DNA from 4 places in the Nocardia sp. BMG51109 genome. Region 2 is predicted to be linked to each of the others. Evidence: riboswitches for the same ligand, from Rfam matches in the RefSeq annotation. Region 2 holds a riboswitch; each other region holds the start of a gene.
The links. Region 2 has a riboswitch for S-adenosylmethionine ahead of D892_RS0116655 (hypothetical protein). Riboswitches for the same ligand answer to the same signal wherever they lie in the genome.

Region 1 (3,895 bases), 3.3 Mb from region 2:
CACCTCGCCCGGACGCACGGCGAGGTCGACGCCGCGCAGCACCTCGTCGTGACCGAAAGACTTACGCACGCCCCGTAATTCGAGCGCGTACTCGGCCGTTTCCCGCCCTGTCGTCATCGCCGCTCCTGTGTCGTGATCTCGGCGATCTTCCGGCGCACGCGCTGCCACGGCGTCGGGGGAAGTTCGCGCTCACTGCCTTTCGCGAAATATCGCTCGATGTAGTACTGGACGACGGTCAGGACCGTGGTCAGCACGATGTACCAGACGGTGGCCACCATGAGCAGCGGCACCACCCGGCCGTTGCGGCCGAAGATCACCTGCACCTGGTAGAACAGCTCGGCGATCGCCATCACGGAGACGATCGAGGTGCCCTTGAACAGGCTGATGATCTCGTTCACCGCATTCGGCAGGATGCCGCGCATGGCCTGCGGGGCGACGATGGTGAAGAACTGCCGCCGCCACGGCAGGCCCAGCGATTTGGCCGCCTCCACCTGCCCCGGATCCACCGAGATGATCCCCGCCCGGATGATCTCGGCCGAATACGCCGCCTGATGCAGCGCCAAACCGATGACGGCGGCGGTGAATCCGCTGATCACGCCGTTCACGTCGAAGGTGTACACGGCCGGGCCGAACGGGACGCCGAGGCTCAGCGTGCGGTAGAGATAGGCGATATTGAACCAGAACAGCAGCTGCACGATCAGCGGGATGGACCTGAACGCCCAGATGTAGACCCACGAAATGACCTGTAGCACAGGATTGTTCGACAACCTGCCGATGGCGAGGCCGATGCCGAGCGCGAAGCCGAGCAGGGTGCCCCAGCAGGTCAGCTCGATCGTCAGCCGCAGCGCCCGCAGCACCGAGTCCGCGGTGAAGTACGCACCGAAGGTCGGCCAGTCCCAGCCCGGATTGGTGACCAGGCCGTGCACGAACTGCGCCACCAGCACGAGCGCCACCGCCGCCACCACCCAGCGCCACGGATGCCAGGTGCGTGCTACCGGCAGGACGTCCTCCCCTGCCGCGTCCGATGCCCGCTCGGCGCCGGGTGCTGCCACGGTGCTCATACGTCGATCGATCCTCCATCGGTCCCGGCGGTAGCACCCACACCCGAGAGCCGGGGGGTTGCTGCGACGTCGTCGAGCCGGGTCTCTCGGTCGCTCTGGATGGCCGGAACATGACGCTAAACCGCGCTCGCCCCGGCGTCTGCATTCTCGATCGCGCTGAATCCAATTCTTGCCGGGCCGGTTTCGCGCCGACGGAGGGTTTTGCTCGCGCTGATCGTGACCGGTGGCAGATCCGCGCCGCCGCCGGATAATTCGTGCGACGGGACGCACCCGGCCCCGCACTCCTGTCCGTCAACGTCGTCCCGTCCGTCAACGTCGTCCCTGTCCGTCACCGTCGTCCCTGTCCGTCAACGTCGTCGAGGAGCCCTTTGACCACGTCATCACTGCCGGTGAATCTCAAGCACGCCAAGGACATCCACCCGGACGTGGACGTTCCGCTGCTGCACGAGCTCATCCACCCGGAGCGCACGCTCTGGTCACCGGCCGAGCTGCGCGAGCTGACCGCGGCGGTGGCCGATCAACTGGCCACTCCCCTGCTGGACATCGTCCGATTCGGCACCGGGCAGCGGTGGTGGAGCCGGCTGGGTCTCACCATGGGTGTCGAATTGTGGCTGCTGTCGTGGGGACCGGGCCAGGGCACCGAACCGCACGACCACGGCGGCGCGTCGGGGGCGTTCACCGTGACCGTCGGCCAACTCGACGAGCAGTATCGCCATCCCGGTAACGCGGTCCGCGACGCACGGTGGCGCGCCGGTGAAACCGTCGCCTTCGGCCCGCAACGGGCACACTGGGTGCGCAACCCCAGCACCACCCGCCCGGCCGCCTCGGTGCACGCCTACTCACCACCGTTGCAGCCCGTGCGGGAATACCACTCGCTCGACGATTTCGAGGGCATATGAGTTTCGAGGGCATATGAGCACGAACGACGAACCGGTACTGAACGTCGAGCAGCTGCTCGGGCGCGCCCGAGCCGGTCTGGACCGCCTCGACCCGCGACAGGCGGCCGAGTCGCAGGCGTCCGGCGCACTGGTGGTCGATATCCGGCCGGAATCGAACCGCAAGGCGGAGGGGACGATTCCGGGCGCGCTGGCGATCGAACGCATCGTGCTGGAGTGGCGGCTCGACCCCGCGGGCGACCATCGGCTGCCGGGCCTGACCGGCGACACCGCCGTGGTGATCGTGTGCAACGAGGGCTACGCCTCCAGCCTCGCCGCCGCCACGGTGCGGCAGCTCGGGCTGCGGCGGGCCACCGACCTGGCCGGCGGGTTCCGGGCCTGGAAGGCGGCGGGTCTTCCGGTCGACGGCGGGAGCGATGCCGACGGCCGCGATCCCACGGAACACCCGGTGCAGCAGTAGAATTCGAGCCGCAGCGCATCGACCGAACACCCGCGAGACTCGAGCACACCCGCAAGATTCGGGCACACCCGCGAGGTTCGAGCACGCCGACACTCGAGTACGTCCCGCCTACTCCGGTCGGGCTACTCCGGTCGGGCCAGGTCCTTGGCGAAGCAGTGGGACAGTGGCAGCACCTCGTACGGCGGGAAGATCGGGATGCGGTGGTATCCGCTGCGCCGGTAGAAGCGAACCGCGTCCGGCTGAAGGTGCCCGGTCTGCAGGATCACCCGTGCCACACCCTGTGCCCGCGCCGCGTCCTCGACCGCCGCCAGGAGCGCATCCGCCACCCCCGAACCGCGATACCGCGGCCGGACGAACATCCGCTTGACCTCCAGTTCGCCCGCGTTCCAGCGGACCGCGGCATGTCCGGCCGGTCTCGTCGAGTAGGCGACGAAAGTACGCAGCACCGTGTCCGGGTCGACGGCATTCGGATCACCGCGCACCGTCCGTGCGAGGTCCGCGTACCGTGGCCGCACCTCCGCCGCCATCTCATCGCGCAACAGTACGGCGTCCGGGTGGTCCCATGCCACGGACCGCACCGTCAACGGCGGCCGGGCCGACGAGGTCGTCTCAGCGGTCACCGCCAGCACGGTAGCCGTATCGGTCGCTGCGGCAATCAATTTCGATCATGATGTATGAAAGTGCGTTAACGCGCTCCTCGGTTTCCGCGACAATCTCCATACAGACGTTCCACATGCAGGGTTCCGACCCGGGTGGGGAACGGGCAGGGCAGCCTAAGACTCACTGTGCGTGAAACCCTTCCCCTGACGGAACCGAGCAGGGAAAGTAGTGCCGCGCAGGGGAGTTCCGTCATTCCAGGGAGAATTGTGAGCGCCGATGCCAGTTCCCTCCGCAGCACGGTCGTCCGTGCCTAGCCCGGGACCCGAGAACACGCCGGTGTCGTCGCCCGGTGCGGCGAATACGCGGCGAACGGTCGATCGCGAGTACGGTTTCCGCACCCGGGCGATCCATGCGGGCAACATCCCCGACGCCGTGAGCGGCTCCCGCGCGCTGCCGATCTATCAGTCCGCGGCCTTCGTCTTCGACGACACCGCCGACGCGGCCGCGCGTTTCGCACTACAGAAGTACGGCAACGTGTATTCGCGGCTGTCGAATCCGACGGTGGCCAGTTTCGAGGAGCGAATCGCCAGCCTGGAGGGCGCGCTCGGCGCCGTCGCCACCGCGACCGGGATGAGCGCGGAATTCATCACCTTCGCCGCGCTGGCCGGGGCCGGCGACCACATCGTGGCGAGCGCGCAACTCTACGGCGGCACGCTCACCCAGCTGGATATCACGCTGCGCCGGTTCGGCATCGAGACCACGTTCGTCACCTCCGCCGATCCCGCCGCCTACGCCGAGGCCATCACCGACCGCACGAAGCTGGTGTTCGCCGAGACCATCGCCAACCCCTCCGGGCAGATCGCCGACATCGAGGGCCT
Region 2 (3,895 bases):
AGAAGGCGCCGACCAGCGCCAGCAGCGCGACGGGCGTGTTGACCAGCAGGCACCAGCGCCAGTCGGCGTATTCGGTGAGCGCCCCGCCGGCGATCAGGCCGATGGCCGCGCCGCCTCCGGACACGGCTGCGAAAACGCCGAAGGCCCTTGCCCTTTCGCGCGGTTCGGTGAACGTCACCGACACCAGCGACAGGGCCGCCGGGGCCAGCAGCGCGGCGAAGGCGCCCTGCAGTGCGCGCCCGGCGAACAGTTGCGCGGCATTCTGCGCCAGCCCGGCCAGCGCGGAGGCCCCGGCGAAGCCGACGAGGCCGATCAGGAAGATCCGGCGGCGGCCCAGATAGTCGGCGAGGCGGCCGCCGAGCAGCAGCAGGCCGCCGAAGATGAGCGTGTAGGCGGTGAGCACCCACTGTTTGTCGCCGTCGCTGATGCCCAGGTCCTGCTGGGCGAACGGCAGCGAGATCGTGACGATGGTGGCGTCCAGCACCACCATGAGCTGGGCCAGGGCGATCACGCCCAGCGCCCACCAGCGCGCCGAACTCTTCGGCCCGGCGGAGGTATCGGGAGAAACGAGTGTCCCGGTTTCGGTCATGAGGGGGACTCCTGCATCGGAAGGAATGTGCAGCCATAGTGGCACCGTCTGACAATTGGCGTCAAGAGAAAAGTGTCCGACTATGACATTTGGCGGTACTCGTCACAATGAGAGCCGATAGCGATAGAATCGGGGCATGCTCGACTCACCGCCGCGTCCAGACCAGCCCGGCCTGCGCGAACGCAAGAAGCAGCAGACCCGGCGCCGCATCATCGAGGTGGCGCTGCGGTTGTGCGACGAGAACGGCTTCGAGGCGACCACGGTCGAGCAGATCGCGGAGGCGGCCGACGTATCGCCGCGGACGGTGAGCCGGTACTTCGAACTGAAGGAGGACATCGTCCTCGCCCCGATCGAGGAGTGGGGCCGGATCATCGCCGCCCACCTGCGCGAACAGCCGATCACCGGCAACGAGTTGCAGGCCCTCTTCGACACCTACCTGGCGGTCACCACCGAGAGCATCGAGGGCGGCGGGCCGCTGCCCTTCGAGTGGTTCCAGCACATGCAGCGGATCACGCGATCCAGCCCGACGGTGCGCGCGCGCAGCATGGAGTTCACCGACAGCAAGATCGTCGAAATCCACTCGGCCCTTGCCGAACGAGTCGGCGCCGAGCCCGACTCGCTCACCGTGCGACTCATCGCCGCGACCTGGAACGCGATCCTGCGCACCGGGATGGAATGCGATGCCCAGCTTCCGGAGTGCGCGCCGGCCGAGTCGGCGGAGGCGACCATCCGGGCCGTCCGGGGCGCCTACGACGAGTTCGTCGGCCGCTGCGCGGTCCCGGTGGCCCGGGCGAGTGAGGCCGGGGGTTAGCTCCCCGACCTCGTCTCGCTTCCCGCGCCGGCGATCCGCTACCATCCAGTCAGGTCATGAGTGCCAGCGCCAAGCCCCGGCTCGCTGGCCGGCAACCCTCCAGTTGCGGTGGGGTGCTCCGGGTGATGACCAGGCTCTCGAAAGCCGAGAGCAAGCGCGACTATCAGGAGGTCACCGACATGTGTTGTTGCCTTTCGAGATTCGAATCCCGATAACGGGCCGCACGCCGCCTCTCGGCACACCGCACCTGGAGTAGTACATGAGCGACTCGACCACGTCCGGGCACGATCCGGCGAACCGGAGCCACGCGACCGACCGGCACCGGGCCGGCCCCGGCACCCTGGGAGCCCGCACGGCGCATCGACAGCGCCCCTTCCCCCCCGGCGCCGCACGCATCGCTGTGCCCGGCATGGCGCACACCCGCGACGTGGCACGCACGACCGCACCCGGCGCCGCGCATTCCGCCGCCCTCGCACGCACGATCACCCTCGGCCCGACCGGCACCACACACACAGCGACCCGCACCACCGCACACACCGCTACCCACGGCAAAGTACGCACTGCCGTCGGCGGCCCCGCACTCACCACCTTCCGCAGCGCCGGGCGAACGGCGTCCCCGGGGCGGGTGGCTACCATCGATGATGTGCGTTTCGCTGTCGTTCGCCCGGTACCGGCCCCGCGGCCGGCGGACAGGGTGCGGCGGATTCCCGGCGGCGGCCCGGGGTGGAACGTCGGTATCGGCAGCGCGGGTATCGGCAGCGCGGGCATCGACGATGTGTCGGCCGGTCGGCGTGCCGGGTTGGCGACGGCGGCGTGGTGACCGTGGGCATCGGCTCGGAGACGGACCGTTCGGCCGCGGCCACGCTGCTACCGCCGCCGGACGGCACACTCGGCACCATTGCCATCGGGGATGTGCGGCTGGAGAGCGGGGCGGTGGTCCCCGATGTGAAGCTCGCCGTGCAGCGCTGGGGTGAACTGTCGTCCGAGCGGGACAACGTCGTATTCATCGAGCACGCCCTGACCGGCGATTCCCATGTGGTGGGCGCGCCCACCGAACCGCACCAGCTGCCGGGCTGGTGGGACGGCATCGTCGGGCCGGGCGCGCCGCTGGACACCGACGAGTGGTGCGTGATCTCCACCAACGTGCTCGGCGGCTGCAAGGGCAGTACCGGGCCCGGATCTCCCGCGCCGGACGGAAGGCCCTGGGGCGCACGGTTTCCCGGTATCTCCATCCGCGATCAGGTGACCGCCGAGGTGAACCTGATCGACCTGCTGGGTATCGACCGGCTGGCCGCCGTGGTCGGCGGATCGATGGGCGGGATGCGGGTCCTGGAATGGATGATCGGCCACCCGCGGCGGGTCGAGGCCGCGCTGGTGCTGGCCGTCGGCGCGCGTGCCACCGCCGATCAGATCGGCACCCAGACCACGCAGGTCGCGGCCATCAAGGCCGATCCGGACTGGCAGGGCGGCAACTATCACGGCACCGGCCGGGCGCCGACCACCGGGCTGGGGATCGCCCGCCGGATCGCGCACCTGACCTATCGCACCGACTTCGAGCTGGACCACCGCTTCGAGAATCAGCCACAGGGCGACGAGGATCCCCGCAACGGCGGCCGCTACGCGGTGCAGAGCTATCTCGAGTACCAGGGGGCGAAGCTGTCGCGGCGCTTCGACGCGGCCACCTACGTGCTGCTGACCGAGGCGATGAGCCGGCACGACGTGGGCCGCGGGCGGGGCGGGATCGAGGCCGCGCTGGCCGGCACCGCGGTGCCGTGCATCGTCGGCGGCGTCGACTCCGACCGGCTGTATCCGCTGCGCACACAGCAGGAGCTGGCCGATCTGCTACCCGGCTGCAAGGGCCTCGAGGTGGTGCACTCGCGCGACGGGCACGACGGGTTCCTCACCGAGATCGAGGCGGTCGGCAAGCTGCTGACCGAGACCATGGAGCTGGTGCGGGCGACCCGGTCCGAGCGCTGAGATCGCCGGTCAGCCGACGCCGAGGCTGCTGATCGTCGCGGCCAGCACGATGATGAGACCGCCCAGCACGGTGTAGGTACCGATGTCGAACGGCTTGCTGCGGACCGCCAGGAGACCGACCCGCGCCGTCGGCAGGCACGCCCGCAGCGCGGCCGCCAGCAGCGTCGCGCCGCCGATCACGTAGGCGCCGCGCCGCCAGCGATCCTGCGCCACGAAGATCACCGCGACCAGCAGGACCGCCACCACGAGCAGCATCGGCAGGTGGTTGCCGAAGAATCGGCCGACCGGGTTGGGGTGCCGTGCGGGGGGCGCGGGGGCTCCTCCTCCCTCATCCACTTCGATCACGCCCCGATTCTTCCATTGCCGACGCTCCCGGTCTCGACACGACCACCGCCCCGGGGCGCACCCGCCGCATGCGATGCTGGTGCCCGTGCTCCATGTGGTGTTCTTCGAGCCTCGGATACCTCCCAATACCGGTAACGCGATCCGGCTCGCGGCCGGCACCGGATGCGAACTGC
Region 3 (3,895 bases), 1.6 Mb from region 2:
CGGATCTGGATCGCATCGTCGATTCGCTTGCACACGTCGATTCGCTTGCACACCAAGACGTTCCGGACCGCTCACCGCAGCGGCTGGTGCGGATCGCCCGCGAGCGGGTCGACCGAATGCTCGGGCCCGCCGACGGCTATCCCGACTACTGAGCCGGTTCGACGCCGAATTCCCGGGGCCCCGGGCCGACATCGTGCGCAGGGCCGACATCGTGCGCAGGCCCTGGCCGCCCCGGGAACTTCCGGCACGGTCCGGGGACCGGCGATCGATGTGGATTGAGCCACGACCGCGAACACTCGCGCCCGGCCCGACGTAGGTTGGAACGGTGGATGAGTCAGCGATGCAACGTCCGCTGCCGGTCGGCCGGGTGGTGACATGAGCAGTTCCTCCGACGTCGAGCCGGAGTCGCCCGACGACCCCAGCGGGATCACCGCGTCGCGGTATCGCGCCGCGATGCGCCGGTATCCGGCCGGTGTCACCATCGTCACGCTGGGCTCCGAAACCGGCCCGATCGGCTTCACCGCCACGTCGTTCGCGTCGCTGTCGCTGGATCCGCCGCTCATCTCGTTCAATATCGCGCACACCTCGTCGAGCATCGAGGCGATGCTGGCCGCCGAATCCCTGGTGGTGCACTTTCTGGGCGACCATCAGCGGCATCTGGCGCAGCGGTTCTCCCGCACGGCGGACGAGCGTTTCGCCGATCCCCAGCTGTGGACCCGGCTGGATACCGGCGAGCCGGTGCTGCACGACACCCCGATCTGGGTGCGCGCCACCGTGTACCGGCTCATCCCGGTCGGGGACCACACCGTGGTCGTCGGGCTGGTCACCCGGGTTCACGACGACACCGACGCCGACCCCGCACCACTGCTGTACTACAACGGCGGTTACCACCGTCCGCACGACCTGGACTAGCACCGAATCGCCCATTGCCCCAGCGTGTTCAGAGTCGGTACCGGAGCATGCCGGGTGGTCACCGATCAGGCCCGGTGCGCGGGGCGCCGATCAGGCCGCGGACGTGGCCGTGCCGATCCCGAGCGCCGCGAGCACACCGGCGCTGATCTGCTCCAGCCGATCCCGGACGCGCGGCCGCCGCAACAGCGCGACGGCACGCGCCGCCGCGATCGCCAGCAGCACCATTTCCGCTGCGGCGACGGTGGATTCGATCGCGCCGAGGACCAGCACGTTGCCGAAGGTCACCTCGGTCAGGAACTGCGGCAGCACGGCCAGATAGAACAACCCGACCTTGGGGTTGAACAGGCACGACACCAAACCCGCGGTGAACGCCGCACGCACCGTGGCCACGTCGGCCGACGGCGCCTCCGCCGATTCCCGCACCTGCGCCGTTCGCGCCCGACGATGTTCGACCAGCGTCCGAATACCCAAGTACACCAGGTAGATTCCGCCGACCACCTTCATCGCCCGGTAGGCCGTCGCGGATTGTTCCAGCAGCGCGGCCACCCCGGCCGCGACCACGACGGCCCAGACGATGCCGCCGAGCGCCGACCCGATGGCGGCGGCGATCCCCGGACGCCGCCCCGCGATCGAGAACCGCAGCACCAGGAACGAGTCCGGCCCGGGCGTGATCGCGAGCAGCACGCACAGGCCGACGAAGCCCAACAGCAGAGAGATGCTCACCCACACCATGACAGCGCGGCCCGGGCCCGGAGGCAATCGGTTTTACCGGTCCGCGAGTTGACAAGATCTGCTCGAATCTGCCACGCTCGGTAACAGGTCATGAGTGCCAGCGTGAAGCCCCGGCTTGCTGGCCGGCAACCCTCCTCCGCGGTGGGGTGCTCCGGGTGACGACCGGGCCGCTGCCCGACCGGGCACGGCAAGCGCGGACTCCGATCACCTTTCCCTGCGGAGTCCCCGGACCCGAAGGGATTGCATGATGACCCCCGTTCTCGACCAGACCCGCGCCGCTCCCGCCCGTGTCTCCGGATGCGATCTGCGAGTTCCGTTGGTGCAGGGCGGAACTCGCACGTATGCCAACTTCGACTGCGCCGCGAGTGCGCCGGCCCTGGCACAGGTCACCGACCGGGTCGCCGAGCTGCTGCCCTACTACGCCAGCGTTCATCGCGGCGCGGGCTATCCGTCCCGGATCTCCACCGACTGCTACGAATCCGCCCGCGGCTCGGTGGCACGCCTGCTGCACTGCGCCGACGACCAGGTGGTCGTGTTCACCCGCAACACGACCGACGCACTGAACCTGCTGGCCTCCTGCGTGCCCGGCGACACCGTCGTGCTCGATATCGAACACCACGCCAACTTCCTGCCCTGGACGCGGCACGGCCGCCGGGTGGTGCCGGCGGCGGACACGATCGAGGAGACGATCCGCCGCCTGGTCGCCGAGCTGTGCACCAAACCCGCTGCGCTGCTTGCTGTTACCGGTGCATCGAATGTCACCGGCGAGGTCCTGCCGCTGCGCCGCCTGGCCACGATCGCGCACCAGTGCGGCGCCCGGATCCTGGTGGACGCGGCGCAACTGGCACCGCACCGGCGAATCGACCTGCGCGACACCGGGATCGACTACCTGGCCTGCTCCGGGCACAAGCTGTACGCGCCGTTCGGCGCCGGCGTGCTGGTGGGCCGCCGGGACTGGCTCGATGCCGCGGCCCCCTATCTCGCCGGTGGCGGCGCGGTCCGGGAGGTCACCACCACCGGCGCCGAATGGGCCGCGGCCCCGCAGCGGCACGAGGCCGGCTCCCCGAACGTGCTGGGCGTGGCCGCCCTGGCCGCCGCCTGCGACACCCTGGCGGAGCTGGACGAACCGACCGTCACCGAACACGAGCACCGCTTGACCGAACGCCTGCGAGACGGGTTGAAAACCATTGCGGGAGTTCGATTTCTGCGCATCTGGCCGGACAGCACCGACAGCGTCGGCATCGTGACACTTACCGTCGACGGTTTCGAACCGGGCCACATCGCCGCCTACCTGTCGGCCGAACACGGCATCGGCGTGCGCGACGGCCGATTCTGCGCCCACCCCCTGCTGGCCCGCCTCGGCGTCGACACCGCCGTCCGCGCCAGCATCGGACTGGGGACCTCCGCCGACGACGTCGACCGGCTGATCGAGGCCATCGGCACCATGGTCGAGCGGGGTCCGGACTGGGACTACTCCTGCCGCGACGGCCGCTGGGATCCGACCCCCGAGACTCGTCCTCGGCTGGCTCCCGACACCCCTGCCGGCTCGGCACCCTGCACGTTCTGATCAAGATCGGGTGCCCTGGGCACGGTTCGAACCCGTTGCACGCCAACCTGATTGCCCCGGGACGGCGGCACCGAGCACCGTTCCGCGCCGCGTTCGGGGGATCCCTGCCGACCGGTCCGCCCACCGCACACGGCCGGGAAGCGGCCGGACTTCGGGTACGGGCGTGCGGGCGGCAGTGGCGGCTCCTCCTGAGCTTCCCCAGCTCACAGCGAGTGCCGTGGCGGTAGCTCGCTCCGGTCGCCCGTGCACCCGGCGAGCGCGGAGGACGCGTTCCGCAGTCACATCACCCGGCCGAGCCCCGCAGCCCAATGCGGCGCGGAACCATGGGCGCGGCGGTGCGGCTCCCTCTGAGCTTCCCCATCCCACGGCGAGTGCCGTGGCGGTAGCTCGCTCCGGACGCCCGTGCAGCCCGGCGAGCGCGGAGGACGCGTTCCGCAGTCACATCACCCGGCCGAGCCGCGCGACCCAATGCGGCGCGGAACACGTGCCGTGTCAGGGCACGAGATAGCGCGCCGCGAGTTCCTCGAGCAGCGGATCGTCGTCGGCGACCGCGTCCAGTGCCTCCAGATCGTTCTCGATCGAGATCTGGCGCGGGTCGTCCTGCTCCGAGTCCGGCGAGCCGTCCTCGTTCAACTGCCGCAGCATCTTCTCGCGCAACCGTGCCTTCAGCGATTCAGCCATACC
Region 4 (3,895 bases), 650 kb from region 2:
GCGCGCTTCTTCCCTTCGTCCGCGAGCGACGCCAGCTCGAAGGTGACCACGGTGCCGCCGCCCGACATCTGCCGCGTGGCCAGCTCGTGTTGCGGATGGGACGGCAGGAACGGGTATTTCGTCCACGACACCGCCGGATGCCCCTCCAGGAACTCCGCGATCCGCAGCGCCGACTCGGCCGACCGGCCCACCCGCAGCGGCATGGTCTCCAGGCCCTTGAGCAGGGTCCAGGCGTTGAACGGGCTGAGCGCGGGGCCGGTGTGCCGCATCAGGTGCTTCACCGGACCGTCGATGTAGTCGGCCGTGCCGAGGATCGCGCCGCCGAGCACCCGCCCCTGACCGTCGATGTGCTTGGTGCCCGAATACACCACCACGTCGGCGCCCAGGTCCAGGCTGCGCTGTAACAGCGGCGTGGCGAAGACGTTGTCCAGCACCACCTTCGCGCCGGCGGCATGCGCCAGCTCGGCCACCCGCCGGACGTCCACCAGGCTCTGCATGGGATTGGCCGGCGTCTCGAAGAACACCGCCCGGGTGGGCTTCGACAGCGCCTCCTCCCACTGCGCGGGGTCCTCACCGTCGACGAAGACGGTCTCCACGCCCCAGCGCGGCAGGATCTCGTTGCACACCACGAAACAGGAGCCGAACAGGCTGCGCGCGGCCACCAGCCGGTCACCGGTGCCCAGTAACGCCGCGAGCGAGGTGAACACGGCCGACATGCCGCTGGCCGTCGCGAAGCATGCCTCGGCGCCCTCCAGCAGCCGCATCCGCTCCTCGAACATGGCGACCGTCGGATTGCCGTAGCGCGAGTACACGAAATGCTCGACGTCGCCGGTGAATGCGGCCTCGGCCGCCTCGGCGCTCTCGTACACGAACCCGGAGGACAGATACAGCGCCTCGGAGGTCTCCTCGAACCCGGACCGCCGCAGGCCGCCGCGCACGCCCAGCGTCGCCGAGCCGACGCCGTCGGGCAGCGGCTTGTCGAAGGCGCCCCCGGTGATCACGACTGCCTCCACGGCAGCCCGTGCGCCCGCCACCCGGCGCCGCCGCGATGAGCGTCGGCGTCCAGCGGACCCTCGAACCCCTCGAGCACGTTGTAGGACGGCGCGAATCCGGCCGCCGTCGAGGCCGCCGCGGCGCCCTGCGAGCGCTGACCGGACCGGCACAGGAAGATCACCGGCCCGCTCCCGTCCGAATCGCGCTCGGCGAGCACCTCTTTCAGCTGATCCACGAACCGCCCGTTCGGCGCGCCCGCGATGTCGACCCATTCGATCAGCGCGGTCGGCCGATCGAGGGAACTGGTGTCCGGCACCCCGACGAACCGCCACTCGGCCTCGGTGCGCACATCCACCAGCACCGCGTCCGGGTTGTCGCGCAACAGATCCCACGCCTGCTGCGGGGTGATATCGCCCGCGTAACTCACTTCTCGTACCTCCTGAGAATCCGCACTTGCCGCATCGTGGAGACTTCGATGCGTGGCCTGGTCGTCACCCGGAGCACCCCACCGCGGAGGAGGGTTGCCGGCCAGCGAGCCGGGGCTTGGCGCTGGCGCTCATGACCTGAAAATAGAGAGTGCCTGGTCACAGGCCCGTGTGTCAAACCTGGTCGCGCTATCACTGGCACACCAGCCAGGAGCCGCCCGAGTGGACGAGGGTCCACGTCGCGGTCGTCTCGCGGCCATCGATCCTGCTCGTCACGGTCGCGTGCGCGCGATCGCCGTCGACGGCGGTATCGGTGATCCGCGCGATCTCGACCTTCTTGCCGAGCGCGTCCGGGCCCAGCGGCGACCGATTCGGATCGAATCCCTGGCACGCGGCGGTCGCGCGCCGCTCGGCATCCGTATCCGCCTGCGCCGTCGCGAAATTGCCGACGGCCACCCCGATCCGGTCCTCGGGTGTGACGGACTTCTCCGTCGGCCGCGCCAGGGCCAGGGCCACGCCCCCGCCGATCACCACCACCGCGACCGCCGCGGCCGCGAGGAACGGCACCGCGGACCGTGTGGTGTCGCGCTGGTCGATCGGAATCGGGTCGTGGGCGTCGTCGGTCATGCGTCGATCATCCCCGGTCGGGGCGGGTGTGCGAGATCACACCCGAGTTTTCCCGCCGGATCCCGGGAATAACCGCGATAGCCGCCACCGATAGACTCGGCAGAACCTCCTGGCCCCGGCCAGGAACGAACGACATCCTGCGGAGCAACGAGGCAGCATCGATAGGAGTCGGATCCGCCGGGTGCCGCCCGGCCCACACGTCAACTTAGCCTAAGCTAAGAACGACGGCTGAAAATACACGGCTGAGTACATGACGGACAGAGTTCTCGACCAGAGGGTGCGCGTAAGAATGACGGAATACAGTGCGACCAACCCACTGCGCATTGCGATCGTGGGTGCCGGACCGGCCGGAATCTACGCCGCCGACGCCCTGATGAAGTCCGATGCCGAGGTGAACATCGACCTGTACGAGCGGATGCCGGCCCCGTTCGGGCTGATTCGCTACGGTGTCGCTCCCGACCACCCGCGCATCAAGGGCATCGTCGCCGCGCTGCACAAGGTCCTCGACAAGCCGCAGGTGCGGCTGCTGGGCAATATCGACTACGGCACCGACATCACCCTGACGGATCTGCGCCGGTTCTACGACGCGGTGATCTTCTCCACCGGCGCCAACGCCGACCGCGCGCTGCCGGTGCCGGGCATCGACCTGGACGGCTCCTACGGTGCCGCCGACTTCGTGTCCTGGTACGACGGCCACCCCGACGTGCCGCGGTCCTGGCCGCTGGAGGCGGAGAAGGTCGCGGTCCTCGGCGTCGGCAACGTCGCGCTGGACGTGGCGCGGGTACTGGCCAAGACCGGTGACGAGCTGCTGCCCACGGAGATCCCGCCGAACGTGTACGAGGGCCTGCGCAGCAACAAGGCCCTCGAGGTGCACGTGTTCGGCCGCCGCGGACCCGCGCAGGCCAAGTTCACCCCGCTGGAGCTGCGCGAACTCGACCACTCGCCGAACGTCGAGGTCATCGTCGACCCCGCCGACATCGACTACGACGAGGGCTCGGAGGCCGCGCGCCGGCATTCCAAGCAGGTCGACATGGTCTGCAACACCCTCGAGCAGTGGGCGATCCGCGATGCGGGCGACCGTCCGCACAAGCTGTTCCTGCACTTCTTCGAGTCGCCGCACGAGATCGTCGGCGAGGACGGCAAGGTGACGGGCCTGCGCACCGAGCGCACCGAGCTGGACGGCACCGGCAACGTGAAGGGCACCGGCGCTTACAACGACTGGGACGTGCGGGCGGTCTACCGGGCCGTGGGCTACCTGTCGCAGAACATCCCGCAGCTGCCGTTCGACGAGCAGGCCGGCACGGTCCCGAACGAGGCCGGCCGGGTGCTGGCCGACGAGAACGCCGACGAGCACGCGCAGCGGTTCGTGCCCGCCACCTATGTCACGGGCTGGATCAAGCGCGGCCCGGTCGGCCTGATCGGCCACACCAAGGGCGACGCCAACGAGACCATCGCCTGCCTGCTCGACGACGCCGCCGGCTTCACCCACGCCCCCGAGCGGGAGCCGGAAGCCGTCACGACGTGGCTGGAAAGTAAGGGCATCCCGTTCACCACCTGGGCCGGCTGGTACCGCCTCGACGCCCACGAACGCTCCCTCGGCGAGCCCCAGGGCCGCGAGCGCGTGAAGGTCGTCGAGCGGCACGAGATGCTCGCCGCCAGCGAGCCGCACAAGGCCTGAGACGAGGATGCGCCGCCACTGAGTTCGGGCCGCTGCCACCGGGGTTCATCGGGCCGCCGCCCGGGACGTTCACCCCGGCTCTTACGCATTCGTCATCGTCGTGAGGCATGCTGATCACGTGTTCGATGCCCATCTCCACATCATCGATCCGCGGTACCCGCTGGTCGAGAAC

Region 1: it holds a riboswitch for S-adenosylmethionine, as region 2 does, so the genes downstream of both, D892_RS0101360 (amino acid ABC transporter permease) here and D892_RS0116655 (hypothetical protein) in region 2, are expected to answer to the same signal.
Region 3: it holds a riboswitch for S-adenosylmethionine, as region 2 does, so the genes downstream of both, D892_RS0109150 (aminotransferase class V-fold PLP-dependent enzyme) here and D892_RS0116655 (hypothetical protein) in region 2, are expected to answer to the same signal.
Region 4: it holds a riboswitch for S-adenosylmethionine, as region 2 does, so the genes downstream of both, D892_RS0113670 (rhodanese-like domain-containing protein) here and D892_RS0116655 (hypothetical protein) in region 2, are expected to answer to the same signal.

Annotation. Positions count from the first base shown of each region.
Region 1 covers NZ_JAFQ01000004.1:10,844-14,738, forward strand. The annotation lists gene D892_RS0101355 (amino acid ABC transporter ATP-binding protein) at 1-117, opposite strand, end outside; gene D892_RS0101360 (amino acid ABC transporter permease) at 114-1,061, opposite strand; SAM riboswitch class I at 1,074-1,167, opposite strand; gene D892_RS0101365 (cysteine dioxygenase family protein) at 1,430-1,960, shown strand; gene D892_RS0101370 (rhodanese-like domain-containing protein) at 1,974-2,417, shown strand; gene D892_RS0101375 (GNAT family N-acetyltransferase) at 2,540-3,037, opposite strand; gene D892_RS0101380 (O-acetylhomoserine aminocarboxypropyltransferase/cysteine synthase family protein) at 3,354-3,895, shown strand, end outside.
Region 2 covers NZ_JAFQ01000004.1:3,349,602-3,353,496, reverse strand. The annotation lists gene D892_RS0116665 (MFS transporter) at 1-589, opposite strand, end outside; gene D892_RS0116660 (TetR/AcrR family transcriptional regulator) at 726-1,400, shown strand; SAM riboswitch class IV at 1,453-1,563, shown strand; gene D892_RS0116655 (hypothetical protein) at 1,660-2,220, shown strand; gene D892_RS0116650 (homoserine O-acetyltransferase) at 2,217-3,377, shown strand; gene D892_RS41310 (DUF3017 domain-containing protein) at 3,387-3,632, opposite strand; gene D892_RS0116640 (tRNA (cytidine(34)-2'-O)-methyltransferase) at 3,808-3,895, shown strand, end outside.
Region 3 covers NZ_JAFQ01000004.1:1,728,166-1,732,060, forward strand. The annotation lists gene D892_RS0109135 (2-oxo-4-hydroxy-4-carboxy-5-ureidoimidazoline decarboxylase) at 1-152, shown strand, start outside; gene D892_RS0109140 (flavin reductase family protein) at 376-912, shown strand; gene D892_RS0109145 (LysE family translocator) at 1,003-1,635, opposite strand; SAM riboswitch class IV at 1,731-1,844, shown strand; gene D892_RS0109150 (aminotransferase class V-fold PLP-dependent enzyme) at 1,892-3,211, shown strand; gene D892_RS0109155 (hypothetical protein) at 3,704-3,892, opposite strand.
Region 4 covers NZ_JAFQ01000004.1:2,699,807-2,703,701, reverse strand. The annotation lists gene D892_RS0113675 (O-succinylhomoserine sulfhydrylase) at 1-1,001, opposite strand, end outside; gene D892_RS0113670 (rhodanese-like domain-containing protein) at 998-1,420, opposite strand; SAM riboswitch class IV at 1,438-1,557, opposite strand; gene D892_RS0113665 (hypothetical protein) at 1,611-2,045, opposite strand; gene D892_RS0113660 (FAD-dependent oxidoreductase) at 2,335-3,723, shown strand; gene D892_RS0113655 (amidohydrolase) at 3,842-3,895, shown strand, end outside.